2 regions of the Rhizobium sp. Pop5 genome follow, and region 2 is predicted to be linked to the other one. Evidence: predicted binding sites of a transcription regulator. Region 2 holds the regulator's gene; the other holds the start of a gene.
The links. The regulator PhoB, encoded in region 2, activates phosphate uptake and scavenging genes when phosphate is short. The targets are predictions, from matches to a motif close to TGTCATNNANCTGTCAT.

Region 1 (16,023 bases), on a different replicon from region 2:
GCCAAGTGCTGGCTTATGCCGATCGACTCCTTCGGCTGCGAGCCGAAATGCTGCATGCTATTGCCGATCGAACCCATCTCGGTGGTACATTCAAGATCGGCGTGGCAGAAACGATCGTCCACACCTGGCTCCCGCGCTTTCTGGAACAGGTGAGCAGCACCTATCCTAAGCTTGCGCTTGAGATCGAGGTGGATATTTCCACCCATCTGCGCGAGCGGTTGCTCCAACAGAAGATCGATCTGGCCTTTCTCGTCGGCCCCTTAAGCGCTCCCGCCGTCCTTCAACGGCCTCTTTGTCGGTTTCCAGTGAGCTTTGTCGCCAGTCCAAAGGTCAAAGCAGATCTCAAGGACGGTTCGCTGGCCGAAATCGCGCGTTGGCCAATTCTCACTTTTGCACGCAACACGCAACCTTATGTCCAGGTCTCCCAGCTCTTTTCCGATCCAGCCCTGCCGACACCGAGAATATATGCGAGTTCGTCGCTGGCGACGTTAATACGCATGGCGTTGGACAGCCTTGGAATTGCAGTCATACCGCCTTCGATCGTTACGGCTGAATTGGCGGCCGGAAGATTGGTGGATCTTGATATCTCTCCCAAACTTCCGGATCTCCAGTTCGTTGCGGGCTGGCTAGGCACCCCCGACCGTCGCACCCTGGAGGAAGTGGTGGAAATCGCTTCTTTGGCGGTAGAAGCCACGGTTGAGTGGCATGAAGAGCCGGGCCGGTAACGACGGCCGCGGCATCAAACGTCACTGGCAAATGGGTGGTCGTGGCAACCAATTCTCCGATAAACGATCGTGTCGCCCTTCACACCAAACAAGCACCGCCTCGGACTTACGCGATATCATACGAAATCGAGCGTGGGACCATTGCGGATGGGCTCTATTGGGACATGGAAGATCCGTATCACTAGTGCGCCTGCAACCCGGTGAGGGTACAACGGACTTTGTCATCATCGGAGGGGAAGACCACAAAATGGGGGCGGTTCACGAAGCCAGAAAACTCTAGCCTCCGATGGTCCAGAATCCTGGGGCGGTTCAATTGTCGCATTCCTTTGTGCGACCAAATCCTACGTCAGGCGTGCCGCTGCGCCGGCGATCACAATTCAACGGCAGTCCTGCCGGGAGCCCGCGATGTTTCACCGGCCCGCCCCTGCAGTAGCGGCGCACTCAGCTTATTGATCTCGATACTCGGATACACTCTTTCTTCCAACAATTGAAGAGATCGAACAGTGATCCCTATCGGGGTAAAACCGATATCCAAATTGACCTTTGATATCCGTTCCGCAGCAGAAAACCTGAACAGCGTTATGTGGGCGATCTGGGGCGGTCTTGGACGACGATCCTCGAAGCAGATGGCATCTGATATGGCCGAACGCAGTTCATGCAGTCCTGGCGGTTCCGCTGCCTTTATGAAGACAGCGGCCTCTGAAGTAGCGACCTCACTGAATTCGAGATCAAATGGCGGTGTCTTCTCCACAAGTTTATCGATGATCTCCTTCCATTCTCCCCTCTCAGCTTCCAAACCTCATGGTTTGGAACTGTGAAGTGGGCTATCGCGTCTATCAAGGTCACGACCGTCATGTGCAGGCTCGCGATGGGAAGGCGCAAAAGCGGGGCAGTAATGTGCCGCTCGATGCGGTCCTGCACGTCACCGAGCTTTGATAGCAAGGTGGTCTCGGGAAAATACTGTAAATGAAAAGCGCAGCACTGCCTCAGCCATAACGTGTCTGCCTTCGTTTGAATCACAACGCGGTCCCTCCATCTAGTGCATCCGGCAAGCTCTCAAGCTGAGTGCTTCTCCATGCAGCGCAATAGGCCTCGCAATTCGGGCCCATTGACGAGAGACGCAGCTTCACCGGGCCGCATCCAGACAATCATGCGCTCGTCCTTTGGGTATCGTCCAGCGCCAAGTATCGCGGGGCTCGTGACCAGGAGAACTTCGGCGCCGTCGTCGACCATCGCGCGAAAATACAAAGCGCCGTACTGCTGCCCGACCACCATCGAGGATCGTCTTGGCGTGGTCAACCAGCCGGTTCAATTGAATTTTGACCTTCTTGACGTTGAGAAGTTGGGGCGTATTTCGATTGCCAGCAAGCTGGCGCGGAACGCAATTCATGCCAGAAACATGAGTTCGACGACTGTTCCCTTGCCCGGCGCCGAGGCAATGCGAGCGTCGCCGCCGCTCTGGCGGACGAAGCCATACACCACGGCTAGGCCGAGACCTGCGCCGCCTTCGGCATCTCGGGTTGTAAAATAGGGTTCGAAGGCCTTGTCGACGGCTTCGGGTGTCATGCCTATACCATCGTCCCTGACGCTGACGATCACACCTGCCTCGCTACGGGAGCAGCGGATGAGGATCGTTCCGCCCTCCGGCATGGCCGCGGAGGCGTTGAGGCAGAGATTGAGGATCGATTGTTCGAAGAGCGCAGTGTCAATGAGAACGGTAGGCAGGCCGTCGGATGTCTCGAAAGCAAGCCGGCATTTTTCGCCGACGGCAATTTCCAGCACGTCGCCCATGCCGCGCAGCACCGAGCCGAGTTCTACCTCGCTAGGGTGGATCGGTTGCTGGCTGCCGATGGAAAGCATGCTCCCGGCCAGTGACCTGCCGCGGTCGGCAGCTTTGCGGATGCGAGCGAGATGCCGCTTTTGCCGCTCATTGAAGCCGGTTTCCCGTTCCAGCAGGCCGAGGCTGCCGGTGATGATGCCGATCATATTACCCACCTCATGGCTCACCTGATGGGTCATGCGCATGATGCCGTCGAGGCGTTGAATCTTTGCTGCCTCCGCCTCCTGCCGGTCCATGTCGGTAATATCGCGCGCCAGCAGCACGATGCCGCCGTCGGGTTGGCGCGATAGCGACACTTCCGTCACCCGCCCTGCTTCGGAGCGGTGGCGTAGCACCGACCGGTCGGAGAGCAGGCCGGTGTCGTTCTCGGCCGGCAGGAGTGCGGGATCGATCTCCGGCAGTGGCGTCACGAAACTGCGGAGCGGCAATTTCCTGGCCGAACCAGACCAGCCGACCAGCTCGATGACACGGCGGTTCATAGTGATCGGCCGGCCGCGCGGATCGAACAGCGCGATGCCTTCGTTCATGCTGCGGAAGGTGGAGCGGATGGTGCGGGCGGCGGCCTCCGCCGTGCGCCGCAGCCGCGTGACGCGCTCGACGCTCTCGCGAAACGCGCGGAAGGCTTCGAGCAGGCGCACCAACTCGGTTTCCGTGCCGTCATAGCGCGGCGCATCGACATCCTTGCGCCCTTCCGCCAGCGCGTTCATGCCGTTCGAAAGCGCGACGATGCCGCGGGAGACGCGCATGACGGAGCGGATGGACAGGAAGGCCATTGCCAGCACCAGCAGCGAGGCGATGGCGACTATTACGAGGATGCGGCTCAAAGCGTCGGAGGTCGAGACGAGATCGTCGCTGAGGCTGCGCGCCACTGCCTCGCTTTGCGTTTCAGTCGCGTGCGACAGATCACGCGAGACACTATGAAGACGTGAGACGGCAGCGCGGATGGCGAACATTTCGAGGAGATAGCGCGTCTGCGCCTCAAAGACCCGTTCGTACGGCGCAAGCTCGGCCGCAGAAATTCGGATGTCCGGCGCGGCACGTTCGAGTCGCGGAGCGGTTTCGGAAACATAGCGCCGACGCAATTCACCCAGTTGGAAGAGACTATCCGAATTGGAGGCGGATTGAACGATGGCGTTCAGCCGAACGCGGAAATCTGCATCCGCAACGCGGCTGCCGGTGGCGATCTCACCGAGCGCTGCTGCCGCCTCCGCCTTGTGCTGCTGCGCGGAATCCGCATCACCTGCAAGTGCGGTTGTCTGCGTGCGGATCGTTTCCAGGAACTCGACTATGCGGCGGCTGGCAAAACCCTTCACGACGGCCTCGTCGTTTTCCGGCTGCATGGCGCGCAGCAGGCTATCGACCTGCAGCACGACCGAGCGGCTTTCACTGGAGACGCGGTAGGGTGAGGTCGCATTCATCAGGAAGGGCGCGCTGGAGACGAGATCGGAAACCTGGCGAGAGACCAGCGAGGCTTTGGCGAGACTCGAGAACGCCTGCAGACCGTAGGCGGTCATCTCTTCGCGCGCCCGCTGCAAGCCGTAAACGGCAATCGTCGCCAGGCTGAAGACGAGAACGCAGATAAAGACGATGGCGAAGGGCAGGCGAAAGGCGATGGAGGAGAGAAACGGACGGCTGATCACGATACGATCTCGCCCTCGTCGGTGTCGAGAACATAGCCCTTGCCGCGGCGCGTCTTGATATGGCGTGGCAGGTCCGGATTGCGCTCGATCTTGCGACGCAGACGCAGCACGAGCACATCGACATTGCGGTCGATAAAGCGCTCGCTTTCGGCGCCCAGGCGGTCGAGGATATGGGCGCGGCTAATAGGCACGTTGGGCGTTTCGGCGAGGATTTCGAGCAGCGCGAACTCGGCGCTCGTGAGCGATTTGGCGGGGTCGATGCGGCAGACGGCGCGGCGGCTCTTGAGGTCCACCGACCAGTCGCCGAGCTTCAACGATGTGGGTTCGTGCTCCCGCTCGCCTTCCCGCTCGGGCTTCAGCGAGGGGATTGTCCGGCGCAGCACGGCCTTGATGCGGGCTGTCAATTCGATTGGCTCGAAGGGTTTGACGACGTAGTCGTCGGCGGCCGTTTCGAGCCCGAGCACCCGGTCCGCGGCGCTGCCGGCAGCCGTCACCATGACGATGCCGATGTTGGTCCGCGCGCGCAAGCGCTGCGCGAAGGTGCGGCCGGAGGTGCCGGGCAGATTATGGTCGACGAGCACGAGATGCACGGTTTCGCGCGAAAGCACGATTGCAGCGTCTTCCGCCGAGCGCGCAGTGAGCGGCGTCCAGCCCTCCGCCTCCACGAGGTCGGAGATAAGCTCCGACATGTCTGGATCGTCCTCGACGATCAGAATGCTTATCCTCTCATTCAACACATGCACGTCCTCCCGCATCCATTATAGGCAGGGCCGTCACGATCTTCAAAGCGGGCTCGTGTTATGCGCTTTGTCACATTTGTAACCTTTGTCATTTTTGCGATGGCGGATCCGCTGCCGCTGTAAGAACCGTAACCATTCTCAGGTTGCGCTAGGCGGCAGATCTGACATCCTGACTGCGGAGATTGGGACGCAAGGTCCAATGGGAGGAAATCGTGAGAGGCATCATCGCTTTCAGCGCGATGGCAGCTTTGTGGCTGGCGAGCGCCGGTACCGGCACAGCTGCCCCGTCACTCACCGTTCTGTGCGGTGTGGACGAGATGTGGTGTGCCGCGATGAAGACGGCGTATGAGGCGAAGACCGGCCTCGAAATCTCGATGACCCGAAAGAGCACCGGCGATATCCTCAATCAGATCCGCGCGGAGAAAGCAGCGCCTACCGTCGATGTCTGGTGGGGCGGCACGGGCGACACGCATCTGCAGGCCGGTTCTGAAAATCTTCTCGAACCTTACCAGCCGGCCCATGAGCGCGACATGCTGCCCTGGGCTCAGAACTTCTTCGCCATGTCCGGTGGCCGCTCGGCCGGCATCTATGCCGGGGCGCTCGGCTTTGCCTACAATGCCGATTTGCTGCGCGAGCTGAAGCTGCCGGCGCCGAGCTGCTGGAAGGACCTCACGGACAATGCCTATCGCGGCCGCATACAGAGCGGCAATCCGAATTCGTCCGGGACAGCCTTCACCACGCTTGCGACGCTGGTGCAGCTCTTCGGCGAGGACGAGGCTTTCCGTTATCTCGCTGCGCTCAACCGCAATATCGAACGTTACACCCCATCGGGATCTGCGCCTATAAAGGCGGCGGCGCGCGGAGAAACGCTCATCGGCATTTCCTTCATGCATGACGCCGTCACGCAGAAGCAAACGGGCTCTCCTCTTGTCATCGTCGCCCCCTGCGAGGGAACCGGCTACGAGATCGGCGCCGTAAGCATCGTCAAAGGCGCCAGGAACATCGAAGAAGCAAAGCGCTTCGTCGACTTCGCGCTGAGCCCGGAAGGGCAGGGTACGGGTGCAGCGTCTGGCCAGAACCAGGTGCCATCCAACGCGAAATCCACGCTGCCGCTGGCAGCCCCTGATATTTCGATGATCAAGATGGTGGATTATGACTTCGCCACCTTCGGCTCGCCGGAAGAACGAAGTCGATTGCTCCACAGGTTCGATGCGGAAATCGCCGCAACGAACTGATCGAGCCCTTTAAACAAAACGCAATCCGAAACCGTGAACGCGCTGCCGCGGCAGGCCGATGGCCCCGCTGTGTCTTGTTCACGCGAAAGTTCAAACTCAGGCAACAGGAGGATGCCAACATGAAAATCAAGTCCCTTACCCTCATGCTCTTCGCCGGCTCGGCGCTCGGTGCGCTGCCCGCACAGGCGGCTGGCGAACTCAACCTCATCTGCTCGGCCGACGTCGTCATCTGCGAGCAGATGAAGGGTGATTTCGAGAAGGCGCATAACGACATCAAGGTGAACATGGTTCGCCTCTCGTCCGGCGAGACCTATGCTAAGGTGCGCGCCGAGGCCCGCAACCCGAAGACCGACATCTGGTGGGCCGGCACGGGCGACCCCCATCTTCAGGCGGCGGCGGAAAATCTGACGCTGGAATATAAGTCTGCGAAGCTCGATGAACTCAACGACTGGGCGAAGAAGCAGGCTGAAAGCTCCGGCTACAAGACGGTCGGCGTCTATGCCGGCGCGCTCGGCTGGGGCTACAACACGGAAATCTTCAAGTCCAAGGGCTACAAGGAGCCGGTCTGCTGGGCCGACCTTCTGGCGCCGGAACTGAAGGGCGAAATCCAGATCGCCAATCCCAATTCTTCCGGCACCGCATACACGGCGCTTGCCTCGCTGGTGCAGATCATGGGCGAGGATCAGGCCTTCGACTACCTGAAGAAGCTGAACGGCAACATCTCGCAATATACCAAGTCTGGCTCGGCCCCCGTCAAGGCGGCTGCACGCGGCGAGACGGCGCTCGGCATCGTCTTCGTGCACGACGCGGTGGCGCAGACGGCGGAAGGCTTTCCGGTCAAGTCGATCACGCCGTGCGAAGGCACCGGCTATGAGATCGGCTCCATGTCCATCATCAAAGGCGCGCGCAACCTCGACAATGCGAAGATCTGGTACGACTGGGCGCTGACGGCAGAGGTCCAGTCCCGCATGAAGGATGCCAAATCCTTCCAGCTGCCTTCCAACAAGAGTGCGACCATCCCGAAGGAGGCGCCGCGCTTCGAGGACATCAAGCTGATCGACTACGACTTCAAGACCTATGGCGACCCGGCAAAGCGCAAGGAACTGCTGGAACGATGGGATCGCGAGATCGGCGCCGCCGCTAACTGATGTCCTGACCGGCGGCGCCTGTCTCCCAGGCGCGCCGCTCCCTAAACTCAAAGACAGCGAGGTCAGCCATGAAACATGGCAATCGCAGGCTGGACATGGTCCTGATCCTGGGCGCGGTCGCATTGACCCTATTGCCCTGGTATCGGATCGAGAACGGCTTCTTCGGATTCGGTTGGCTGGCCGGTTTCCCCTTTTCCTCGGAGGCTGCCCCGGGTCTCGTGCAGATATTCGCGCATGGCCGGCCGTGGCTTTCCGGTGCGCTCGTGCTGCTCCTCCTAGCGCTCGCCGCCCGCGGCATGGCGGATCCGATGCGCCGCAGCGCCGTGCTGGCCTCGACCGGCGCGATCGGCGTCCTCTTCCTCTCGATTCAGGGCCTTGCCATCGGCTTTTCCGGCTGGACCTGGACGGTGAGCGACACTCTCTTCGGCCCGCTTTCGAATGGCCAGCCCTCCATGGGGGCGGGCGCGGTGCTCTCCGCCATCACCTTCGTGCTGCTCTTCGCCTTCGGCCTTGCCGAGCGCGGCGTCATGAAGGGAGATGCCTTCGTGGTCAGCGCGATTGCGCTGCTCGTCTTCCTTGTCGCGGTCTTCGTCTTCTACCCGATCGGCAGCATGTTCGTCGGTTCGGTGCAGGATTTCGACGGTTCGTTCAATGCGGCCAACTTCATCCGCAATATTCAGGATCCGAGCATCTGGAGCCTCAACTGCGTGATCGGCGCCGGTCGCTGCGGTGTCGCCTGGCGCACGCTGTGGCTCGCCATCATGACCGGCCTCGGCTCGACCCTGCTCGGCCTTGCCTTCGCGCTCGTCGCCACCCGCACGCGCTTTCCCTTCAAGAAGGGGCTGCGAATGCTCACGATCCTGCCGATCATCACGCCGCCGTTCGTCATCGGTCTGGCGCTTACATTGCTCTTCGGCCGCGCCGGCGTCGTTACTCAAGGCCTGTCAAGCCTGTTCGGCATCGAGCCCGGCCGCTGGCTTTACGGCCTCACGGGCATCTGGATCGCGCAGGTTCTATCCTTCACGCCGATCTCCTTCCTCGTGCTGATCGGCGTCGTCGAGGGCGTCAGCCCGTCGATGGAGGAGGCGTCCACGACGCTGCGCGCCGGCCGCTGGCGCACGTTCTGGCGGGTGTCGCTGCCGCTGATGAAGCCCGGTCTCGCCAACGCCTTCCTCATCGGCTTCATCGAAAGCATGGCCGATTTCGGCAATCCGCTGGTGCTCGGCGGCAGCCATGGCGTGCTCTCGACGGAAATCTTCTTTGCCGTCGTCGGTTCGCAGAACGACCCCTCACGCGCCGCCGTGCTCGCCATGGTTCTGCTCGCCTTCACGCTTTCGGCCTTCCTTGCCCAGCGCGTCTGGCTGTCGGGCAAGAACTTTGCCACCGTCACCGGCAAGGGCGACAGCGGATCGCATATCGCCCTGCCGCGCGGGCTGGCGATCGGCGTTCACGCGCTGGTCATCCCGTGGATCGTCTTCACGCTCGTTATCTACGGCATGATCCTGATCGGCGGCTTCGTGAAGACCTGGGGGCTGGATAATTCGCTGACGCTCGACCACTACGCCAAGGCCTTTTCGATCAGCTTCGAAAACGGGATTGCCTGGACGGGCGTCGCCTGGAACTCGTTCTGGACAACGATGGAGATCGCACTGATCTCCGCCCCCCTGACCGCCGCCGTCGGTCTGCTCACCGCCTACATCATCGTGCGCCAGAAATTTTCCGGCAAGAATGCCTTCGAATTCGCCCTGATGATGAGCTTTGCCATTCCCGGCACGGTCATCGGCGTCAGCTATATCATGGCCTTCAACCTGCCGCCGCTCGAAATGACCGGCTCGGCGCTGATCCTGATCGCCTGCTTCGTTTTCCGCAACATGCCGGTCGGCGTGCGCGGCGGCATTGCGGCGATGAGCCAGCTCGACAAGAGCCTGGACGAGGCCTCGCTGACGCTCCGGGCCAACAGCTTCCGCACGATCCGTAAGGTCATTCTGCCGCTCTTGCGCCCCGCCATCACCGCCGCGCTCGTCTATTCCTTCGTGCGCGCCATCACTTCCATCAGCGCCGTCATCTTCCTCGTCAGCGCCGAATACAACATGGCGACCTCCTACATCGTCGGCCTCGTCGAGAATGGCGAATACGGCGTGGCGATCGCCTATTCCTCCATGCTGATCGTCGTGATGCTCACCGTCATCGCCGGCCTCCAGCTCATCGTCGGCGAGCGGCGTCTGCGCCGCGAAAACCGCGTCGCCGGCCTCGCCACCTCTCGTCAGGAGAAAATCGCATGATCAACCAGAAAGCCGGTTCCGTCGTCTTCCAAAACGTGCGCAAGACCTTTGGCGCCTTCACGGCCATCCCGGACCTCTCGCTCACCATCGAGCCCGGCACGCTCGTCACCCTGCTTGGCCCCTCCGGCTGCGGCAAGACGACGACGCTGCGCATGCTCGCCGGCCTCGAACATCCCTCGGCTGGAAAGATCGTCATTGGCGGCAAGGACGTCACCATGCTGCCGGCCAATGAGCGCGATGTCTCGATGGTCTTCCAGTCCTATGCGCTGTTTCCGCATATGAATGCGGGCGACAATGTTGCCTATGGCCTGGAATCCTCCGGTCTCAGCCGCAAGGAGGCGCGCGAGAAAGCAGAGGAGGGGCTGGCGCTCGTCGGCCTTGCCGGCATGGGCCATCGCCTTCCGGCCGAACTCTCCGGCGGTCAGCAGCAGCGCGTCGCTGTCGCCCGCGCGCTGGTGCTGGAGCCGCAGGTGCTGCTGCTCGACGAACCGCTCTCCAACCTCGATGCGCGCCTGCGCCGCAAGGTGCGCACGGATATCCGCGCGCTGCAGCAACGGCTCGGCTTCACGGCCGTTTATGTCACGCACGATCAGGATGAGGCTCTGGCCGTGTCCGACCGCATCATCGTCATGAAGGATGGCGAGATCGCCCAATCCGGCACGCCGCGCGAGCTTTACGAAGCGCCGGCATCGTCCTTCATCGCCGACTTCATGGGAGAAGCCAATGTCATCCCTTGCGAGGTGATCGGCATCGAAGGTACGGAGGCGCTCATCCGCGTGGCGGGGGTGCACCACCGGCTGCCGGGGCGCGGCGCAAAACCCGGCATGGCGAAACTTGCCGTCAGGCCCGGTTCGATCGCGATCGCGGCACCCGGTCAGCAGGGTCTGGCGGGGCGGGTTCTCCATAGCGCCTATCTCGGAGGGCATGTCGAATATGAGATCGAAACCGATGTCGGAACGCTCTTCATCATCGACCATGCCGTCGAAAGAAACCTTCCGCCAGCCAGCGATGTCACACTCGGATTCGAAAACCGCGGCATTGCACTGATCGCTGCCTGAACTATTGGAATGCAAATAAAAGGATAGAAGTATGACTGTGCGTGACACGGATCTCGAGCGGCGCTTCAGTTTGGCAAAATCCCTTGCCGAGGAAGCCGGCGCGCTTGCGCTCGATTATTTCAACAAGCGCGAGAGCCTCGTGATCGAGACGAAGCGCGACCTCCAGGATGTCGTGTCGATTGCGGACCGCAACGTCGAGACCTTCTTGCGTGAGCGGGTTGCCGCGGCAATTCCCGAGGACGGCTTCCTCGGAGAGGAGTTCGGCCATCAGGAGGGAAGTTCGGGCTTTACCTGGGTCGTCGATCCGATCGACGGAACCTCGCCCTTCGTCAACGGCATGCCGACCTGGTGCGTTTCGATCGCTGTCCTGCATGGCGGCATCCCTGTGATCGGGGTGATCAAGGTGCCCTGCGTCGATGAGCTGTATGCTGCCGCTCAGGGCCGCGGCGCAAGCCTCAACGGGACGATGCTCGGGCTCGATCCGTCCCGCACGATACAGAACGCGATGACGGGCATCGGCTGCAACAGCTATGTGTCACCAGAGCGTGTCGGCTCCATCATAACGGCACTGCTCGCCGCTGGCGGCAACTTCATTCGCAACGGCTCGGGAGCGCTGATGCTGGCCTATGTGGCTGCTGGCCGCCTGGTCGGCTACTACGAGCCGCATATGCGGGCCTGGGACTGCATGGCCGGTTATTGCCTGGTGAAAGAAGCTGGTGGCGCCTACCTGCCGTTTCCGACCGAGGGGGAGGATCTGCACAAGGGGCATCCCGTTCTGGCGAGCAACGTTTCGGTTTACGAGGAGCTATTGGCCATCCATCAACTTCCGTGAAGGGCATAGGTCAAAAATGGGGAGGGTGATGAGCGGCATTCCGGCTCTAAAGCCGTGTTTGACCGCCTGCCGCATGTCCCTCTCCGAATGCCTCCCCGACCTTCCCCAGGTACTTCGCCACCACCGGTACCATTCAAAAGCTCACGGCGAGAGAGCGGCTGCGCTCCGACAGAGGCCGGCAATCTCGGCAGCCCCCCGCTGCAGTCTATCCGGCCTTGCTTCCGCATCTCGCGGACATCTCACCAGAAGAGGACGCCAGCCAGTCTTGGGTGGCAATCAGGGGGGTGATCTGTCACTCTTTTGAACCTTTTCCGATTTGGCCCTCAGCGCATTTTCGAGCTTCGTGAACAAGCCACGCAGTTCCGGTTCCTCAACCAATCGGGCGGCATCGACCAGGCGCACCCACGACATCTGGCGTTGATCTTGCTCCTTGAACGTCTCCGCGATCGACCCGATTTCCAGCGTGAACACTTCCACGAGGCAGGGAACGCTTTGTCCATCATCCAATCGCTTCAAATAGCTGTAGCGCCCGATGGCTTTCTTGCTGATCTTGCCGTTGACGCCGGCCTCCTCGAACGCCTCTCGCGCCGCGACCTGTCGCGGGCTCTTCCCTTTCATCGGACCGCCCTTGGGGATCACCCACCGCCCAGTTCCCCGCGAGGTGATGAGGAGCGCCTGGTATCCTTGTTCAGGATCCTGCCGGTAGCAGATCGCCGCATATTGCTCGAGCCACCGTTCACCAAACAACCCGGTGCCTGCCTTCGCGAGTTTGGAAAGATGTCTTTTCGCTTTTGGCAATGCTTCCTCGAGCAGCATTCTGCTGCGTGGTATAGGGTTTCATCAGAGCCGCAGGAAACAGGAAAACCCAATTTACATTACGCTTTTGTGCGACGCGAACTGAAGGAAAACGTCAACGCAACGAAGATCAACCTGCACACGTGCGTCGCAGGCAATCAATGCGAGCGCGACTGTTCACTAGGCCCGACATGCCCCGTCCTTATCCCCGCAAATTAGGCTGTCGGCAGCGATGCTGCTGCCGGACCGGCCCTGAACGACATCACAGAAAAAGGACGTGGTTCAATACCGTGACCAGCCAAAACGAAAGTGCTGATATCACCGCCGCCGCCGGCAGGGTGATGACCCACGCGACCACGATGTTGCCCGCCAACCCCCACCGGACTGCGGAGGCGCGCTTTGCGGCGCCGACGCCGATGATGGCTCCGGTTATGGTGTGGGTGGTCGAAACAGGTATGCCGAGCCATGTGGCGCCGAAGAGTGTCAAAGCGCCACCCGTTTCGGCACAGAAGCCTTGCATCGGGTTCAGCTTGGTGATCTTCGAGCCCATCGTATGAACGATGCGCCAGCCACCGAAGAGCGTGCCGAGGGCCATTGCCGCCTGGCATGAAAGCACCACCCAGAGCGGCACGTGAAAGCTGCCCCCGAGATAGCCCTGCGAATAGAGCAGTGCGGCGATGATGCCCATGGTCTTCTGTGCGTCGTTGCCCCCGTGGCCGAGCGAATAGAGGGACGCAGACACGAATTGCAGGAAGCGAAACGATCGATCGACGGCAAAGGGCGTCTGTCGGATGAATAACCATGTCACCGCCAGGATGAGGAACAGTGCCAGAAGGAAACCGATCATTGGCGACATGAAGATCGCCGATGCAGTCTTCAGCAGGCCGCTCCAAACGATCGAGGTCAGTCCTGACTTGGCGAGACCCGCTCCCACCAGCCCTCCGACTAACGCATGGGAGGAACTGGAGGGAATGCCGAATATCCAGGTCAGGACATTCCAGACGATGGCGCCGATGAGAGCCGCGAATATGACTTGCGGGGTGACGATCGCCGGATCGATGATGCCGGTCCCGAGCGTCTCGGCCACATGGAGCCCGAAGAACAGGAACGCGATGAAATTGAAGAAGGCCGCCCAGAAGACTGCATATTGCGGCCTCAGGACCCGGGTCGAGACAATCGTCGCGATCGAATTGGCCGCATCATGCAGGCCGTTCAAGAAATCGAATACTAGCGCGACGCAGATAAGGCCGACGAGGAGCGGAAGAGCGAGGGTGGCATCCATCAGACATTCTCGATCACGATGCCGCTGATCTCGTTGGCAACGTCCTCGAAACGGTCGACCACCTTTTCCAACTCGCCGTAGATCTCGCTGCCGATGATATAAGCCATCGGGTTGCTCGCGCCGTGCCGGCGAAACAGATCCTTGAGACCCTGCTCGTGCAGTTCGTCGGATCGTCCTTCCACGCGCGTGACCTGCTCGGCAATGGCCGAGAGTCGTGACGCATTGGCATTCATACGATCGAGCAATGGGATTGCCTCGGCAATAAGGTTGGCCGCCTCTACGACTGTCTTGCCCATCTCCTGCGTTCCGGGATCAAAGCTGGTCTGCTCGAAGAGGCGGATGGTCTTCACCGTTTTGTGCATCATGTCGATCGCGTCATCCATGGACTGGATGAGATCCTTGATGTCTCCGCGATCGAAGGGTGTGATGAAGCTTCGCCGCACGGCCTGCATGACCTCGCGGGTGATATTGTCGGCCTGGTCTTCCAATCGCACGATCGTTTCGCATTGCTTCTCGATCTCTATCCCCGACAGTAGCCGGTCCAGCGCTTGTGCGGCTCCGACGATCGTCTTGGAATGCTGTTCGAAGAGATCGAAAAACCGATCTTCGCGCGGCATCAACCTTCGAAACCAACCCAGCATGTGTACCTCGCGATTTTCGTGCGCCTAAAAAGTCGATGTTGGATGGCCGTCATCGTGCAGCCGTGTCGTAACCATTATCTGCTTGAGGAGATAGGGCCGAATTTCGGTTTATGACAGATTTATGACAGGCGGTGATGCCCGCATAGCGTCAGAGGGTCACATGGATCGGCACCCGAGGAGGCTGTGCTCGCCGCGCCCTATCTGCGGATAGTCGAAGCCTCGGGGACGCCTTGCATCCTCTTGGTCAACCGGATCGACGAACCAAGAGGGCAGTTGAGGGACGTGATCGCCGCGCTTCAAGACTACGCCAACCATACCCTTTTGCTTCGCCAGATCCCAATCCGAGAGGGGGCCAGCGTCATAGTCTGCAGCATCGAGGGAGGACAGCGTTACGCCGTGCAATCGAATTCCCTTGGAGACCGGAAAATCGGAGACAGCAGCAGATCGATGATCTCGGCGATCTCCAATGCATTCGCCACCGGCGCAACCGTAGTCTTGCTCCTGGTGATCTGGGTGAAATCGGCCCTCTTCACTTTGAGCGTCACGGTCTTGCCGCGAATGCCATTGGCTTCGCAATACCGCCAGACCTTGTCGACGAAAGGCCGCGGGCCGGCGCGGGCGGCATCAAAGTATGGAGGTCTTCGCCGAAGGTATCCTCGGCGCCAATCGATTTGCGAATGCGATCAGGTTTCACCTGACGCTCATTGATTCCGCGAGCGATCCAATAGAACCATGGTCCCGATTTTCCAAAATGCTGCTGCAGGAAGGGAAGGGTCCTCTCCTTGAGGTCGGCGCCGGCGTCGATCCCGTGTCGATGCATCTTTTCCGCCGTCGCGGGGCCGACCCCATGGAATCTCTTGACGGGGAGGGCCTCGACGAAGGCAGGCCCGTTCTTCGGCGTAATCACGGCCTGGCCGTGGGCTTGTTCAGGTCGCTCGCCATCTTGGCAAGGAATTTGTTGTAGCAAATCCCAGCCGAGGCGTTGAGGCCGGTGACTTGCTTCATCCTGGCGCGGATCTCCCGCGCGATCTCGGTAGCGATCTCCATTCCCTTGAGATCATGCGTGAAATCGAGATAGGCCTCATCAAGCGACAGCGGCTCGATCAGCGGTGTGTATTCCGCGAAGATCGCGCGGATCTGCTGCGACACCGCCTTATAGACATCGAAACGGAGCGGCACGAAGATCAGATTCGGACATTTGTGCTTGGCGGTCACCGACGGCATCGCCGAGTGGACACCATAGGCACGCGCCTCGTAGCTTGCCGCTGCCACCACGCTGTGGGCAGCCGATCCGCTGACGGCAACGGGCTTGCCGCGCAAGTCCGGATTATCGCGCTGCTCTTCCGTCGCATAAAAGGCATCTTGATCGACATGGATGATTTTTCGGACGGGGGTCGAGCTCATGGCGTTCATGGCGGCTTCAGCAATCGTAATGGGATTGGCATAGCATTCGGAGAGTGCAAGGCAAGGGGGCAGCAGGCAGACAAAGTTTCGAAATCGCCATAAGACGTGTCACAAACGGCACCTCCTTTCGTCCTTGTCAGCGAAAGGAGATTTTTATGCGATCATTGCTCTGTGCCCTCTCCGCCTTACAGCTCCTCAACGGCCTGTTGATGCTGCTCACCCCACCATTCTGGTACGGTGCCGTACCCGGTGTCGACGAGACCGGACCGTTCAACGCTCATTTCGTTCGTGACGCCGGCCTCGGTTTCCTCAGTGCCGGATTTGCCCTTTGGCTGGCGGCCATATACCCGCTGAGTGCCCGGTTGCTGGTCACGTTGGCGAGCGTTTTCCTGGTCGGCCAT
Region 2 (16,023 bases):
CAGGTCCTCTGCGCTGCATTCACGGCCGGTCTATTACGGCGCCTATGCCGCGATCTGGGCGGTTCTTCCGGCCCTCGTCGTGCTCTGCGTCTGGCTCTCCGTCAGCCCCGGCATCATCTCTTCCTCCGTGCGCGGCGCTTTCCCTGACGACGTCAAGGCGCAAGCTTCCGTCGAGCAGGATCTGAGCTATTCGATGGTGGCAACGGTCGCTCGCGGCCTGACGATGCTGACACCGGACGAAACGGCGGCGGTGGCGACAGATCCCGCTGCCCTGCAGGCCAAGCTCAGCGAAAAGGGCGTGCCGCTCGCCGGCCAGCCGCAGCCTTACATGCTCGACGCTGCCAAGAAGCTCAATGCTATGAGCGTGACGAGCCGTCTCGCCATGACGGTGATCGTCTTCGCTCTTGCCGTCGCCGGCGCCTTCTACGCGCTGCGGGCCATTGCTCCGCGCTTTCGCGCCCGCAACCGCGTCGAGCGCGTCATGCTCTGGGGCCTGCTGCTCGCCTCCTCGATCGCCATCCTGACGACGATCGGCATCGTGCTTTCGATGCTGTCGGAAGCCGCCCGCTTCTTTGCAGCCGTTCCCGCCGGCGACTTTTTCTTCGGCACCGTCTGGGATCCGCGCTTTGCCGGTGCCGGCAGCTCATCCTTCGGTCAGTTCGGCCTCATCCCGCTGCTGCTCGGCACGCTCTATATCGGCTTGGTCGCCATGCTGGTCGCCGTGCCGGTCGGTCTGTTCGCCGCCATCTACATGGCCGAATACGCCTCGCCGAAGCTGCGCGGCGTTGCCAAGCCGCTGCTTGAAGTGCTCGCCGGCATTCCGACGATCGTCTACGGCTTCTTCGCCCTCGTCACCGTCGGCCCATTCCTGCGCGATTTCTCCGCTCAGATCAGCGGCTTGCTCTCCGGCAGCTACACCAATTTCATCCAGGCGCAGAGCGTTCTGACGGCCGGCATCGTCATGGGCATCATGCTGATCCCCTACGTGTCTTCGCTGTCGGACGATATCATCACAGCCGTGCCGCGGGCGCTGCGTGACGGTTCGCTCGGTCTTGGCGCCACACGCTCCGAAACCATCAAGAAGGTGGTGTTGCCGGCAGCACTTCCCGGCATCGTCGGCGCATTGCTGATGACAGCCTCGCGCGCCATCGGCGAAACCATGATCGTGGTGCTGGCCGCAGGTGTTGCCGCCCGCATCCAGATCAACCCCTTCGAGCCGATGACGACGGTGACCGTCAAGATCGTCAACCAGCTGACAGGCGACCTTGAGTTCACCTCGCCGCAGACGCTGGTCGCTTTCGCACTGGGCATCACGCTGTTCTGCATCACGCTTTGCCTCAACATCTATGCGCTCTACATCGTGCGCAAATACCGGGAGCAGTACGAATGACGGATATTGTTTCTCCCACATCAGGCGTCACCGTCTCCAAGGCACCTCCACGCCGCGATATCGGTATCAAGCGCCGCTACGCCGCCGAGCGCCGGTTCCAGGCCTACGGCATCGCCGCCATCGCTTTCGGCCTCGTCTTCCTCTTCATCCTGCTGTGGACGGTGATCGGCAAGGGCTACACCGCCTTCCAGCAGACGGCGATCACGCTGCCGATCGAATTCACCGAGAAGACGATCGACCCGAACAACAAGCGTGCGACCGACCCTTCGGTTCTGGTCGCCGCCAACTACCCGGTTCTGCTGCGTGACGCGATCGTCAAGCAACTGAACATCAATGCCTCAAGCAAGCCTGACGTGCGCGACGCAACGGCCATGCTCTCCAAGGGCGCGCCGATCCAACTGCGCGACATGGTCGTCGCCGACCCGTCGATCATCGGCAAGACCGTCAATGTCACGGTGCTCGCGGACGCTAATGTCGATAGCGCCAACAAGGGCCAGATCGATCTCTCGGTCGATGAGAAGAACCGCAAGGTCAACGACAAGCAGGTTGGTTGGATGAACGAGCTGAAGGCGAGCGGCGCTCTCCATAAGCAGTTCAACACCGGCCTCTTCGTCAACGGCAACTCCAGCCGTCCGGAGGCCGCAGGCCTCGGCGTCGCCCTCATCGGCTCGCTCTACCTGATGCTGATCGTTCTGGCACTTTCGCTGCCGATCGGCGTTGCCGCCTCGATTTATCTCGAGGAGTTTGCGCCGAAGAACCGGCTGACGGACCTGATCGAGGTCAACATCAACAACCTCGCCGCCGTTCCCTCCATCGTCTATGGTCTGCTCGGTCTTTCCGTGTTCATCAACTTCGTCGGCATGCCGCGTTCGGCTTCGCTGGTCGGTGGCCTGGTGCTGACGCTGATGACTTTGCCGACGATCATCATCGCGACGCGTGCGGCTCTGCGCGCCGTGCCGCCGTCGATCCGCGCCGCAGCCCTCGGCCTCGGCGCCTCGAAAATGCAGATGGTCTTCCACCACGTCCTGCCGCTCGCAATGCCCGGTATTCTCACAGGCACGATCATCGGCCTGGCGCATGCGCTCGGTGAGACCGCGCCGCTGCTGCTCATCGGCATGGTCGCCTTCGTCGCCAACGCGCCGGCGACACCGCTCGATCCCTCGACGGCTCTGCCCGTACAGGTCTATATGTGGGCAAACGAGGCCGAACGTGCCTTCGTGGAGCGTACTTCGGGTGCCATCATCGTCCTGCTCCTGTTCCTGATCGTCATGAACATGGGCGCCATCCTCTTGCGTCGTCGCTTCGAGCGCCGCTGGTAAACGGAGTTAAACATCATGAACATGTTGACGGAAGCAGCAGTTGAAAAGGCGCTGGATCGGAAGATGAGCAACGTCCCTTATAAGATGATCGGCCAGGATGTCTCGGTTTACTATGGCGAGAAGCGCGCGCTTTTCGACGTGAACCTGAACATCCGCGAAAACACCGTAACCGCGCTGATCGGCCCCTCGGGCTGCGGCAAGTCGACCTTCCTGCGGAGCCTTAACCGCATGAACGACACGATCGACGGCTGCCGCGTCACCGGCAAGATCACGCTCGACAGCGACGATATCTATGATCCCGATATCGACGTCGTCGAACTTCGCGCCCGCGTCGGCATGGTCTTCCAGAAGCCGAACCCGTTCCCGAAGTCGATCTATGAGAACGTCTCCTACGGCCCGCGCATCCATGGCCTTGCCAAGTCGAAGGCCGATCTCGACCAGATCGTCGAGACCAGCCTGCAGCGCGCCGGCCTCTGGAACGAGGTCAAAGACCGCGTGCACGAATCCGGCACCGGCCTGTCGGGCGGTCAGCAGCAGCGCCTCTGCATTGCGCGCGCCGTCGCCGTCAGCCCCGAAGTCATCCTGATGGACGAGCCCTGCTCGGCGCTCGACCCGATCGCCACCGCCAAGGTCGAAGAGCTGATCCACGAGCTGCGCGAAAATTACACGATCGTCATCGTTACGCACTCCATGCAGCAGGCCGCGCGCGTTTCGCAGCGCACCGCCATGTTCCACCTCGGCAATCTCGTCGAGGAGAACGACACCGACAAGATGTTCACCAATCCGGACGATCCGCGTACCCAGGACTACATCATGGGTCGCTTCGGCTGATTTTGGCGACACGAAGCCTTCCCGTTATTCGAGGATAAAGCCCCATGGCATCGACACATATTTTTTCCGCTTATGATGATGATCTGAAGTTCCTGTCCAGGCGGATTTCCGAAATGGGCGGCCTGGCCGAGCAGATGGTCAGCGAATCCGTCCGCGCTCTCGTCAACGGCGATACCGCGCTGGCGCAGAAAGTCATCTCCGACGACGTGATCCTCGATCACGCCGAACGCGAGATCGGCGACAAGGCGATCGTCACCATCGCCCGCCGTCAGCCGATGGCCTCGGACCTGCGCGAAATCATGGGTTCGATCCGGATCGCCGCCGATCTCGAACGCGTCGGCGACCTCGGCAAGAACACCGCCAAGCGCGTCATCGCCGTCCAGAGCACCGGCGTTCCCCGCAAGCTCGCCCGCGGCCTGGAGCATCTGTCCGAACTGGCGCTCGTCCAGCTCAAGGAAGTGCTCGACGTCTACACGACGCGCGCCGCCGACAAGGCGAATGCGATCCGCGAACGCGACAACGAGATCGACGCGATGTACACGTCGCTGTTCCGCGAACTCCTCACCTACATGATGGAAGATCCGCGCAACATCACGAGCTGCACGCATCTTCTCTTCTGTGCCAAGAACATCGAGCGCATCGGCGACCACGCCACCAACATCGCCGAGACGATCTACTACATGGCAACCGGCGCACAGCCGGAAGGTGATCGTCCGAAGGACGACAGCGCCAACACCGTTGGCGCGGTTACGGAATAACGGTTCCGGACCAGTCGCCCGGACCAGAAGATCGCGTGCGCGCCCATCCGGGCGCGCAAACAGGTCGCAGCCAATTCTGAATTTGCGCAGGATGCATTGCTTAAATCACCCCCGGTTTAAGGATCATGCGCGAGGAGACCGACACGCATGATCCCGAGAGTTGCAGTTGTTGAAGACGAAGAAGCGCTCAGCGTGCTTCTTCGCTACAATCTCGAAGCAGAAGGTTTCGAGGTCGATACCATCCTTCGAGGCGACGAAGCCGAAATCAGGCTTCAGGAGCGCACGCCCGACCTTCTCATCCTCGACTGGATGCTGCCCGGCGTCTCCGGCATCGAGCTCTGCCGGCGCCTGCGCATGCGGCCGGAAACCGAGCGCCTGCCGATCATCATGCTGACGGCGCGCGGCGAAGAAAGCGAGCGCGTCCGCGGGCTTTCGACGGGCGCCGATGATTACGTCGTCAAGCCCTTCTCGACCCCCGAGCTCGTCGCCCGCGTCAAGGCGATGCTACGCCGTGCCCGTCCGGAGGTTCTGTCGACGGTGCTGAAATGCGGCGATATCGAACTCGACCGCGAAACCCATCGCGTCCATCGCAAGAGCCGCGAAGTCCGCCTCGGCCCCACCGAATTCCGCCTGCTGGAATTCCTGATGTCGTCGCCGGGCCGGGTCTTCTCCCGGTCGCAGCTTTTGGACGGCGTCTGGGGCCACGACATCTATGTCGACGAGCGCACCGTCGACGTCCATGTCGGCCGCCTGCGCAAGGCGCTGAACTTTTCCAACATGCAGGACGTTATCCGCACCGTCCGCGGCGCCGGCTATTCGATGGAAGCCTGAGGGCTTCCATTCTAACCGCTGACAATCCTGGCAAAACCCGCGATGTCATCCTCGCCATTCTGCCGAGGGTCTGCACGCGCCGACTTGATCGACAATCCAAAACCTGAGCTTCCGTAAAGCTCCATAAAAAAACGGGCCGCTCGGCCCGTTTCTGATGTCCAGCGATGTCACACGCTCAGCTGACGCGGGCTGCTGCCCTGCGGCGCTCGTTGACCGGCTGGTAGGCAAGCCGCTGATGATAGCTGCAATAGGGCGAGTTGTCGGGGGATTCGCAGCCGCAGAAATGGAAGTCTTCCTTCAGCGGATCGCCGACCGGCCACTTGCAGGTGCGCTCGGTAAGCTCCGTCAGGCCGAGACGGCGGGAAATCGGCACAACCACGTTGCCCTTCGGCACGTATTCCATTTCCTCGATCGTTTCGATCTCGATCTCTTCCTTCAGCATCGTTGCGCCCTGCTGGCGGGTAACGGTGCGGGTGGCGATGCGCGAGGCATAGTTCGGGGCGCGCGGCGCCGACGTAGTACGCTTGGGCGCTCGCGCCGTCGTGGCCGTGCCGCCGGCCTTGGCGCGGCCCGGAAGGCTCAGTCGATGAACCTTGCCGATGACAGCATTCCTGCTCACTCCGCCAAGCTGCGCCGCGATCTGGCTGGCGCTCAGCCCTTCGGACCAAAGCTTCTTGAGTTTTTCGACCCGCTCGTCTGTCCAGTTCATGCCCTGTCTCCACCTTTTGCGTTGGTGATGGCAGAATCCCTCACCGTTGTCCCGGAAGCCTCCGAAACAAGAAACGCCTGATCAATTTTGGTGACTAGTTCCGCCGCATGCAGTCTAGTAATTGAACTTTAACCTAGTGTGAGGCTGACTCCGTGACAAGAGTCGCGTGAATCCGGATGAATCGAATTTCGGGTTTTCCCCAACTTGCTGCCCCTGCGTGTCATTTCTGCAATAATGCCTGTTGAAGACTTGAAATGCCGCTGTACACGCTTGCTGCATGCGCTAAGGGCGCAGTTTTGTTGACATTGCAGCGCGAAAAGGAAATAGTACCGCTTGCCGCCGCGAGGCGGCATTTTTGATTTTTCGGGCCTGGTTTCTTAGCCGGAGTCAGTTGCCCCATAACTTTTAGATCAGGAGATCGCGCCATGGCTGAAGCCGCGCCGCTTTATGACACCTATTCTCGTGCCCCGCTGCGGTTCGAGCGAGGCGAGGGCGTGTGGCTGATCACCGAAAGCGGCGAGCGATATCTCGATTTTGGCGCCGGCGTCGCCGTCACATCGGTCGGCCACAGCAATCCGCATGTTGTGGGCGCGCTGAAGGAGCAGGCCGACAAGGTCTGGCACCTCTCGAACATTTATGAAATCCCGGGTCAGGAGCGCCTGGCAAAGCGCCTGACGGACGCCACCTTCGCCGACAAGGTTTTCTTCACCAATTCGGGTGCGGAAGCGCTCGAATGCGCGATCAAGACGGCGCGCCGCTACCAGTTTTCCAAGGGCCATCCCGAGCGGTTCCATGTCATCACCTTCGAGGGCGCTTTCCACGGCCGGACGCTCGCGACGATCGCCGCGGGCGGCCAGGAGAAATATCTCGAAGGCTTCGGCCCCAAGGCGCCGGGCTTCGATCAGGTGCCTTTCGGCGATATCGAAGCGGTCCGCGCTGCGGTCACCGATGCCACGGCCGCAATCCTCATCGAACCGGTGCAGGGCGAGGGCGGTGTCCGTCCTGCCACCAACGAGTTCATGAAGGCGCTTCGCCAGATCTGCGACGAGAAGGGCCTGCTGCTGATCCTCGACGAAGTTCAGACCGGCGTTGGCCGCACCGGCAAGCTCTTCGCCCACGAATGGTCGGGCATCACTCCCGACATCATGGCTGTCGCCAAGGGCATCGGTGGCGGTTTCCCGCTCGGCGCCTGCCTTGCCACAGCAGAGGCCGCTTCCGGCATGAAGGCCGGTACGCATGGTTCGACCTATGGCGGCAATCCGCTCGCCATGGCCGTCGGCAGCGCCGTGCTCGACATCATCCTCGCCGATGGCTTCCTTCAGCATGTGCGCGACGTCGCGCTGGTTTTCCGCCAGGGCCTCGCCTCGTTGAAGGATCGTTATCCCGATGTGATCGAGGATATCAGAGGCGAGGGGCTGTTGCTTGGCGTCAAGGCCGCAGTCCCCTCAGCCGAACTGCTGCAGGCGATCCGTGCCGCCCATCTGCTCGGCGTGCCTGCCGGCGATAACGTTATCCGCCTTCTTCCGCCCCTCGTCGTCACCGCCGAGGAAGCCCGCGAGGGCCTTGCCCGCATCGAGCGCGCCGCTGAGAGCATTCGCGCGTCCAAGGTCAAGAAGACGGCTTGAACGAGGTAGGAAGACGATATGACACCTAAGCATTTCCTTGATCTTTCGGCGGTCACATCAGCCGATCTCAGAACCATCATGAACGATGCGCTCGCCCGCAAGCAGGCCTTCAAAACCGGCAAGGACGACAAGCCGCTGGCCGGCAAGATGCTGGCGATGATCTTCGAAAAGCCCTCGACGCGCACCCGCGTCTCTTTCGATGTCGGCATGCGCCAGCTCGGCGGCGAAACGCTGTTCCTCTCCGGCACCGAGATGCAGCTCGGCCGCGCCGAGACGATCGGCGACACCGCCAAGGTTCTGTCGCGCTATGTCGATGCGATCATGATCCGCACGACCGAGCATTCGCGCCTGCTGGAGCTTGCCGAGCATGCGACCGTGCCGGTCATCAATGCGTTGACGGACGATACCCATCCTTGCCAGATCATGGCCGATATCATGACGTTCGAAGAACACCGCGGCCCGATCAAGGGCAAGACCATCGCCTGGACCGGCGACGGCAACAACGTGCTGCATTCGCTGGTCGAGGGCGCCGCGCGCTTCGGCTACCGCATGAACATGGCCGTGCCTCTTGGTTCCGAGCCGAAGGATCACTATCTGAACTGGGCCCGCGATGAGGGCGCCGAAATCATGCTCTGCCATGATGCCGACCGTGCGGTCGCCGGCGCCGATTGCGTGGTGACCGATACCTGGGTCTCCATGAATCAGGAACATCGGGCCCGAGGTCATAATGTCTTCCAGCCTTATCAGGTCAATGCGGCCTTAATGGCGAAGGCCGGCAACGATGCATTGTTCATGCATTGCCTGCCCGCCCATCGTGGTGAGGAAGTGACGGATGACGTGATCGACGGCCCGCAATCCGTGGTCTTCGATGAGGCGGAAAACCGTCTTCATGCGCAGAAATCGATTCTTGCTTGGTGCCTGGGCGCGATCTGAACCATAATCTGGTGTCGCCGAGTCAAAAACTGGCGACCGCGCGAGCGTCGGGCACCTTGGCCGTCGCTCTGAAAATTAGGAGTGAAAGCCATGGCAGAAGCTGCAGCCGCCCTCGGCCAGTTCGATTTCGCCGGCGATGACCACGTCGTTCCCTTTCAGGTGGAGGGTCTGGATGTGCGCGGTCGCGCCGTCCAGCTCGGCCCGATGCTCGATGCGATCCTTGAGCGCCATCACTATCCCGCGCCCGTCGCCCGGCTGCTCGCCGAAGTCGTCGTGCTGACGGTGCTGCTCGGCACCTCGCTGAAGTTCGACGGTAAGTTTACGGTGCAGACCAAGGGCGATGGTCCGGTCGATCTTCTCGTCGCCGATTTCTCGACGCCGGAAAATGTCCGCGCCTATGCGCGTTTCGATCAGGCGTTGCTCGCCAAGGCGGTTGCAGCGGGCGAGGCCGAGCCGGAGCAATTGCTCGGCAAGGGCGTGCTCGCCTTCACCATCGATCAGGGCAAGTTCAGCCAGCCTTACCAGGGCATCGTCGCGCTCGACGGCACCTCGCTCGAAGATATCGCCGGCGTTTATTTTCGCCAGTCGGAGCAGATCCCGACGCGCGTGCGCCTTGCCGCGGCTGAACTCTTCGACCGTGACGAGGCCGGCAAGCCGCGCCATCGCTGGCGGGCGGGAGGCCTCGTCGCCCAGTTTCTGCCGGAGGCCCCGGAGCGCATGCGCCAACCGGATCTCCATGGAGGTGATGGCGATACCGGCGACCGTCCGCATGGCGAGGATGACGCCTGGGTCGAAGCCCGTTCGCTGGTCGAGACGATTGATGCCGATGAACTGACCGATCCGCTTGTTGGCACCGAACGACTGCTGTTCCGGCTCTTCCATGAACGCGGTGTGCGCGTCTATGAACCCAGAGCGGTCTTCGACCGCTGCAGCTGTTCGCGCGAAAAGATCGGCGGTGTGCTGAAGGGTTTCAGCGCCGAGGAAATCGAGGCGAGCCAGGAAAACGGAGAGATCGCCGTCACCTGCGAATTCTGCTCGACCACCTACCGCTTCGAGCCGGTCGAGTTTCAACCGGCCGAATAGGCTCAGTTGAGGACGCGCAGAAGCCCTGGTGAATCCAGCGAGAAGGCGGGTATGTCGACATCGAACAGCTCGCCTTCATCCGTTTCCATCTGGTAATGGCCGAACATCAGGCCGGACGGCGTATCGAGCGGGCAGCCCGAGGAATATTCGTAGGTGTCGCCGGGGCTGAGCCGCGGCTGTTCGCCGACAACGCCGGGACCGGTCACCTCATCCACCTGTCCGTTCTGGTCGGTGATGTTCCAGTAGCGGTTGACGAGGCGAACGGCTATGCCGGAATTATTGCTGATGACAATCCGGTAACCCCAGACATAGCGGTCGTCTTCCGGATCGGATTGCTCCTCCAGATAGAACGGTTCAACTACAACTTCGATCTCTCTTGTGAGGGCGCGATACATGCCTTGCACCTTAGTCAAGATATGTTACCCGTATCTTATAAGAGGCCTTGTCCGTCAAGGAACGGAACGTTGATCATCGATGAAATGGTCATGATCGAAGGGTTTTCGAACATTAAGCCTAATCGTCAGTGTTAATATTACTGCGAACGCCGGCGTCAGCGGATTTGTTCCGAAGCTGCGGCCGAACAGGTCCGCCTGGCGGAGCGGCGAGCCGGACCCGATCAGGGCCGGCCGCCATTGTCGCTGGTCAGGCCGAGACCTTGGAAAGCGCCCGTGCGAAATCCTCGATCAGGTCGTCGGTATCCTCGATGCCGGCCGAAAACCGGACCGTGCCCGCAGAAATGCCGAGTTCGGCGCGCGCCTCTTCCGTCAGGTTCTTGTGCGTCGTCGTTGCCGGGTGCGTAATCAGGCTCTTGCTGTCGCCGAGATTGTTGGAGATCTTGACGATCTCCAAAGCATTCTGCAGCGCGAAGGCAGCTTCCTTGCCGCCCTTCAGCTCGAAGCAGACCAGCGTCGAGCCGCCCGTCATCTGCTTGGCGATGATATCGGCCTGCGGATGGTCCTTGCGGCCGGGATAGATGACCTTGGCGACCTTGCCCTGCTCGGCCAGGAAATCGGCGATCTTCGCCGCGTTCTCAGTCTGCTGCTTGACGCGCAGCGGCAGCGTCTCGATGCCCTTGAGGAGCGTCCAGGCGTTGAACGGCGACATGGCCGGGCCGGTATGGCGGAAATAGTCGTGCAGGTTCTCGTCGATCCATGCCTTGTCGGAAAGCACGACGCCGCCGAGGCAGCGGCCCTGGCCGTCAATATGCTTGGTGGCGGAGTAGATGACGATATGGGCACCGAGTTCCAGGGGCTTCTGGAAGAGCGGGGTGGCGAAGACGTTGTCGACGACGACCTTGGCGCCGATCTGGTTGGCAAGCTTGGCAACGCCGGCGATGTCGATCACTTCGAGCGTCGGGTTGGTCGGGCTTTCCAGGAAGAACACCTTGGTGTTGGGGCGGATGGCCTTTTCCCAGTTGGCAAGATCGCGGCCGTCGATGAGCGTGCACTCGATGCCGTATTTCGGCGCCAGCGTCTCCACAACCCAGCGGCAGGAGCCGAACAGCGCGCGCGCCGCGACGATATGATCGCCCGATTTCAGCTGGCAGAGGATAGCGGCGGTGACGGCGGCCATGCCGGAAGCCGTCGCGCGGGCGTCTTCCGCGCCTTCCAGCGCGCACATGCGCTTCTCGAACATGTCGTTGGTCGGGCTGCCGTAGCGGGCATAGATGAACCCGTCGGTCTCGCCCTTGAAGCGTGCTTCGGCCGCCTCGGACGTGTCATAGACGAAACCCTGCGTGAGATAGATTGCCTCGGACGTCTCGCCATATTGCGAACGCAACGTTCCTTCGTGGACGAGTTGGGTTGCCGGGCGCCAGGTCTTGCTCATGCCATCACCTTCACATAACAAAAAAACCGGCCGCAAAAGCAGACCGGTTTCACACCCGGTCTTTTTAGCCACTTGTTTAACGTGGCTGCAAGCCGACCGGCCAAATCACCACGGGATAATTCTGCAATACTGCTGTTAGCTGCTTGCGTCAATTCCCCGAGTTTGGTTTTGTCGGCGGCAAATGATGGATGGGGCATGATGGCTCGCGAAACGGGAATTCTGGCTGACCGCGCAATCTCGGCGCTGTTCGAAACGGGGCGTCTTATCTCCGAGCGGGAGCTGGACCGCGACCAGATCCAGCCGGCCAGTCTCGATCTGCGCTTGGGCGCCAAGGCTTTTCGCGTGCGCGCCAGCTTTATGCCAGGCCCCTCGCATCTGGTGTCGGACAAGCTCGACCGGCTAAGCCTGCATGTGATCGACCTTTCCGAGGGTGCGGTGCTCGAAACCGGCTGCGTCTATATCGTGCCGCTGATGGAAAGCTTGGCGCTCCCGGCCGATATGTCCGCTTCGGCCAATCCGAAGAGCTCGACCGGAAGGCTCGATATCTTCACCCGCGTCATCACCGATTACGCCCAGGAGTTCGACAAGATCCCGGCCGGCTATGCGGGCCCGCTCTATCTCGAAATCAGCCCGCGCACCTTCCCGATCGTCGTGCGCCGCGGATCGCGCCTGTCGCAGATCCGCTTCCGCGTCGGCCAGGCACTGCTCGGCGAGCCGGAGCTTTTAAAGCTGCATGAAAGCGAGACGCTGGTCGCCAGCAAGCAGCCCAATGTTTCCGGTGGCGGCATTGCGCTCTCGATCGACCTGACCGGAGACAAGGACGGCCTGATCGGCTATCGCGGCAAGCACCACACCGCCGTCGTTGACGTCGACAAGAAAGATCAGCACGACATCTTCGACTTCTGGGAACCGCTCTATAGCCGCGGCCGCAACGAGTTGATCCTCGATCCCGACGAGTTCTATATTCTCGTCTCGCGCGAGGCCGTGCATGTGCCGCCGGATTATGCCGCCGAAATGACCCCCTTCGATCCGCTGGTCGGCGAATTCCGCGTCCATTATGCCGGCTTCTTTGATCCGGGCTTCGGCCATGCGCCGGCCGGCGGGCGCGGCAGCCGCGCCGTGCTCGAAGTGCGCAGCCACGAAGTGCCTTTCATCCTCGAAGACGGCCAGATCGTCGGCCGCCTGGTCTACGAGCACATGCAGGAAAAGCCCGCAAGCCTCTACGGCTCTGGCCTCGGCTCGAACTACCAGGCCCAGGGCCTTAAGCTCTCGAAGCATTTCCGCATCTGAAGCCTTGCACCTGCCGCGACTTGACAGCGGCCCCCATCTGTTGGAAATCTCAGCTCAACGCGGGTGTAGCTCAATGGTAGAGCAGCAGCTTCCCAAGCTGAATACGAGGGTTCGATTCCCTTCACCCGCTCCAGCTGCTCATTCATCTGATCTCATTTTTCGTTTCTGTCGCCCGCGATGTACTTGACTGCATCAGCAGCGGATTCGAGCATACGCTCCGACATGGCCTGATCGGTCATGATGCGAGAAATGGTTACGGCGCCCACCATGAGGGACAGCACGACCATGGCCTTGTCATAAGGTTTCGTGCCGTCCGATGTCGGGATCAATTCGTCGAGAATCTGAAGGTGCGCTTCGATGCCATTCTGGAAGGGAATTCGCACCTCCTCACTCTGACGCGCCGCGTCGGACCCGAGCGCTGCCAAGGGGCAACCATCGCCTTTCTCTTCCTGGTGCCCGGTCGAAAGGTACATGCCGACAACCGCGCCGAAGGGATCGGCGCTTCCGGCGGCAACCCTTGACCACCTGCCAACCGCGCTCTCCATCGCTCGCCCGGATGCCAGCGCCGCAAGATCATCCTTCGATTCGAACTGCTTGTAGAATCCGCCCTGAGTGAGGCCGGCACCTTTCATCAAATCCTTCAGCCCGATCCCATCAAAGCCATGCTCCCGGAAGAGCCGGCTTGCGACATTGATCACCGTTTCACGATTGGCCTCGGCCTGAGCCCGACTGACTCTCATAGCGATCTCCAATTAGATTTCATTTGACATCTATACCAGAATTAGAGTTAGATCGCAATCTAAACGAATAGCTGCGCCCGTCAATAAGGGTTAATGACATGAACCGCAAAATTCTCTTCGCCTCTTTCGGCCTTCTGGCGGCTGCCGGCGCCACGGCGTTCGTCCTTTTCGGGGAGCCCGCGAAAAGGGACGCGCAAGCCGCCGATCCCCGCATCGCGCCACCATTCGTCAAGCTGATAGAGGCAACGAGCCCGGAGACAGCCGAACGTACCTTCACCGGCACCATTGCCGCCCGGGTGCAGAGCAATCTCGGTTTTCGTGTGCCGGGCAAGATCATGCAGCGCTATGTGGACGTTGGCGTGCAGGTCAAGGCCGGCCAGCCGCTGATGCGCATCGACGAGACCGATCTGCGTCTCGCACTGACGGCGAAACGAAACGCGGTCGCTGCAACTGAAGCTATGCTGACCCAAGCGCAAGCAGACGAGAGACGCTACGCCGCTTTGGTGAAAAACGGATTGGCCGCGACCCCGCAGCGCTATGAGCAGGCAAAGGCAGCACTCGACACCGCGACCGCGCAGCTTGCCGCGGCGGAAGCGGATGCGAAGGTCGCAGAAAACGAGACCGCCTATTCCGTCCTGGTTGCCGATACTGACGGAACGGTTGTCGAAACGCTCGGAGAGCCGGGGCAAGTCGTGATGGCAGGACAAACCGTGGTCCGGCTCGCACAGGCCGGCCCGCGCGAGGCGCTGGTCTGGCTTCCCGAATTCCTTCGGCCGCAGCTCGGCGAGGTAGCCGACGCCAGCATCTATGGAAAGGAAGGCCGGGAAGACAAGGCGCGGCTGCGGCAGATCTCCGACGCCGCCGATCCCCAGACCCGCACCTATGAAGCCCGCTGGGTTCTGGACGGCGCGGCAGCGTCGGCCCCGCTTGGTGCGACCGTGACGATCAGAATCTCCAACAGCAGCGGCCAATCGCATGCCGCGGTTCCCGTTGGCGCCGTTTTGGATGATGGCAGTCGAACCGGCGTCTGGGTATTCGATGAGGAATCTTCGACCGTCCACTTCCGACAGGTGAAAATAGAACAGATGGGTGAGGAGGTCGCGGTGGTTTCCAGCGTCAATGCAGGCGAGCCGGTCGTCGCTCTCGGCGCCCATCTGCTGCAGGACGGCGCCAGCGTGCGCACCAAGGTGGAACAGGCAGAGGCGGTAAACTGATGAACTTCAATCTATCCGCGCTCGCCGTTCGCGAGCGGGCCGTCACGCTGTTTTTCATCGTTCTGCTGGCCGCCGCCGGCGCTTATGCATTCGTCAAGCTTGGACGCGCGGAGGACCCCTCCTTCACCATCAAGACCTTGACGGTAACGGCCGTGTGGCCGGGCGCGACAGCGCGCGAAATGCAGGATCTTGTCGCTGAGCCGCTGGAGAAGCGCCTCCAGGAGCTTACTTGGTACGATCGCGTCGAGACGACAACGCGGCCGGGCTACGCCTTTTTGACCGTCACACTGAAGGACAGCACGCCGGCCGCGGCCGTCGAGGAGGAATTCTATCAGGCCCGAAAGAAGCTTGGAGACGAGGTCCGCAACCTGCCGAGGGGCGTGCTCGGTCCCTTTGTCAACGACGAGTATTCCGATGTCAGCTTCGGGCTTTATGCGCTGAAGGCCAAGGGCATGCCGATGCGCGAGCTCGTACGCCAGGCCGAGGTGATCCGCCAGGATCTCCTGCATGTGCCGGGAGTCAAGAAGATCAACATCCTCGGAGAGCAGCCCGAACAGATCTTCGTAGAATTCTCCTATGCCAAGCTCGCCACTCTCGGCATTTCGGCCCAGGACATCGCGGCCGCCTTGCAGCGGCAGAACACCGTGACGCCGGCAGGATCGATCGATACGCGCGGCCCGCAGGTCTTCATTCGCTTCGATGGCGCCTATGATAGCATCCAGGCGATATCAGACACGCCGATCGTCGCCGCTGGGCGCACCTTGAAGCTCTCGGATTTTGCCGAAGTACGGCGCGGTTACCAAGATCCGGCCACCTATCTCATTCGCCATGACGGCGAGCCCGCGATCATGCTTGCCGCGGTGATGCAACAGGGCTGGAATGGTCTGGAACTCGGCAAGGCGCTGGAAGAAAGATCCGCCGCGATCGCAAAGACCCTGCCGCTCGGCATGACGCTCGCCAAGGTCAGCGACCAGGCCGTCAACATCGACGAAGCCGTCGGCGAGTTCATGCTGAAATTCGCCATGGCGCTCGGTGTCGTATTGTTCGTCAGCCTCGTCAGTCTCGGCTGGCGTGTCGGCATCGTCGTCGCTCTGGCTGTTCCGCTGACCCTTGCCGTCGTCTTCCTCATCATGCTGGAAACCGGTCGGTTCTTCGATCGCATCACCCTTGGCGCGCTCATCCTCGCGCTCGGGCTTCTGGTCGACGACGCCATCATCGCCATCGAGGTGATGGTGGTGAAGATGGAAGAGGGTATGGATCGCATCAAGGCGGCCGCCTATGCCTGGAGCCACACCGCAGCCCCTATGTTGTCGGGTACGCTCGTGACGATCATCGGGCTGATGCCGGTCGGCTTTGCCCGATCGACCGCCGGCGAATATGCGGGCAACATCTTCTGGGTCGTCGGCTTTGCCCTAATCGTCTCCTGGATTGTCGCGGTGATCTTCACGCCCTATCTCGGCGTCAAGATGCTGC

Region 1: a site for PhoB is predicted at 14,329-14,345, ahead of NE852_RS26310 (DUF47 domain-containing protein). Genes of this name have one in related genera too.

The regions. Positions count from the first base shown of each region.
Region 1 covers NZ_CP099401.1:116,854-132,876, forward strand. The annotation lists gene NE852_RS26250 (LysR family transcriptional regulator) at 1-725, shown strand, start outside; partial or broken gene NE852_RS26255 (FAD-dependent oxidoreductase) at 722-999, shown strand; partial or broken gene NE852_RS26260 (2'-5' RNA ligase family protein) at 1,096-1,745, opposite strand; gene NE852_RS26265 (ATP-binding protein) at 2,112-4,205, opposite strand; gene NE852_RS26270 (response regulator) at 4,202-4,960, opposite strand; gene NE852_RS26275 (ABC transporter substrate-binding protein) at 5,158-6,180, shown strand; gene NE852_RS26280 (ABC transporter substrate-binding protein) at 6,300-7,328, shown strand; gene NE852_RS26285 (iron ABC transporter permease) at 7,397-9,610, shown strand; gene NE852_RS26290 (ABC transporter ATP-binding protein) at 9,607-10,668, shown strand; gene NE852_RS26295 (inositol monophosphatase family protein) at 10,700-11,500, shown strand; gene NE852_RS26300 (NUDIX hydrolase) at 11,777-12,316, opposite strand; gene NE852_RS26305 (inorganic phosphate transporter) at 12,558-13,577, opposite strand; gene NE852_RS26310 (DUF47 domain-containing protein) at 13,577-14,218, opposite strand; partial or broken gene NE852_RS26315 (elongation factor G) at 14,384-14,581, shown strand; partial or broken gene dinB (DNA polymerase IV) at 14,570-15,631, opposite strand; gene NE852_RS26325 (hypothetical protein) at 15,778-16,023, shown strand, end outside.
Region 2 covers NZ_CP099399.1:139,107-155,129, forward strand. The annotation lists gene pstC (phosphate ABC transporter permease subunit PstC) at 1-1,390, shown strand, start outside; gene pstA (phosphate ABC transporter permease PstA) at 1,387-2,709, shown strand; gene pstB (phosphate ABC transporter ATP-binding protein PstB) at 2,725-3,540, shown strand; gene phoU (phosphate signaling complex protein PhoU) at 3,585-4,298, shown strand; gene phoB (phosphate regulon transcriptional regulator PhoB) at 4,446-5,129, shown strand; gene NE852_RS02885 (GcrA family cell cycle regulator) at 5,305-5,838, opposite strand; gene NE852_RS02890 (aspartate aminotransferase family protein) at 6,264-7,463, shown strand; gene argF (ornithine carbamoyltransferase) at 7,482-8,396, shown strand; gene NE852_RS02900 (Hsp33 family molecular chaperone) at 8,487-9,479, shown strand; gene apaG (Co2+/Mg2+ efflux protein ApaG) at 9,482-9,874, opposite strand; gene NE852_RS02910 (O-succinylhomoserine sulfhydrylase) at 10,122-11,306, opposite strand; SAM riboswitch at 11,350-11,428, opposite strand; gene NE852_RS02915 (2'-deoxycytidine 5'-triphosphate deaminase) at 11,502-12,596, shown strand; tRNA gene NE852_RS02920 (tRNA-Gly) at 12,656-12,729, shown strand; gene NE852_RS02925 (TetR/AcrR family transcriptional regulator) at 12,749-13,336, opposite strand; gene NE852_RS02930 (efflux RND transporter periplasmic adaptor subunit) at 13,435-14,550, shown strand; gene NE852_RS02935 (efflux RND transporter permease subunit) at 14,550-16,023, shown strand, end outside.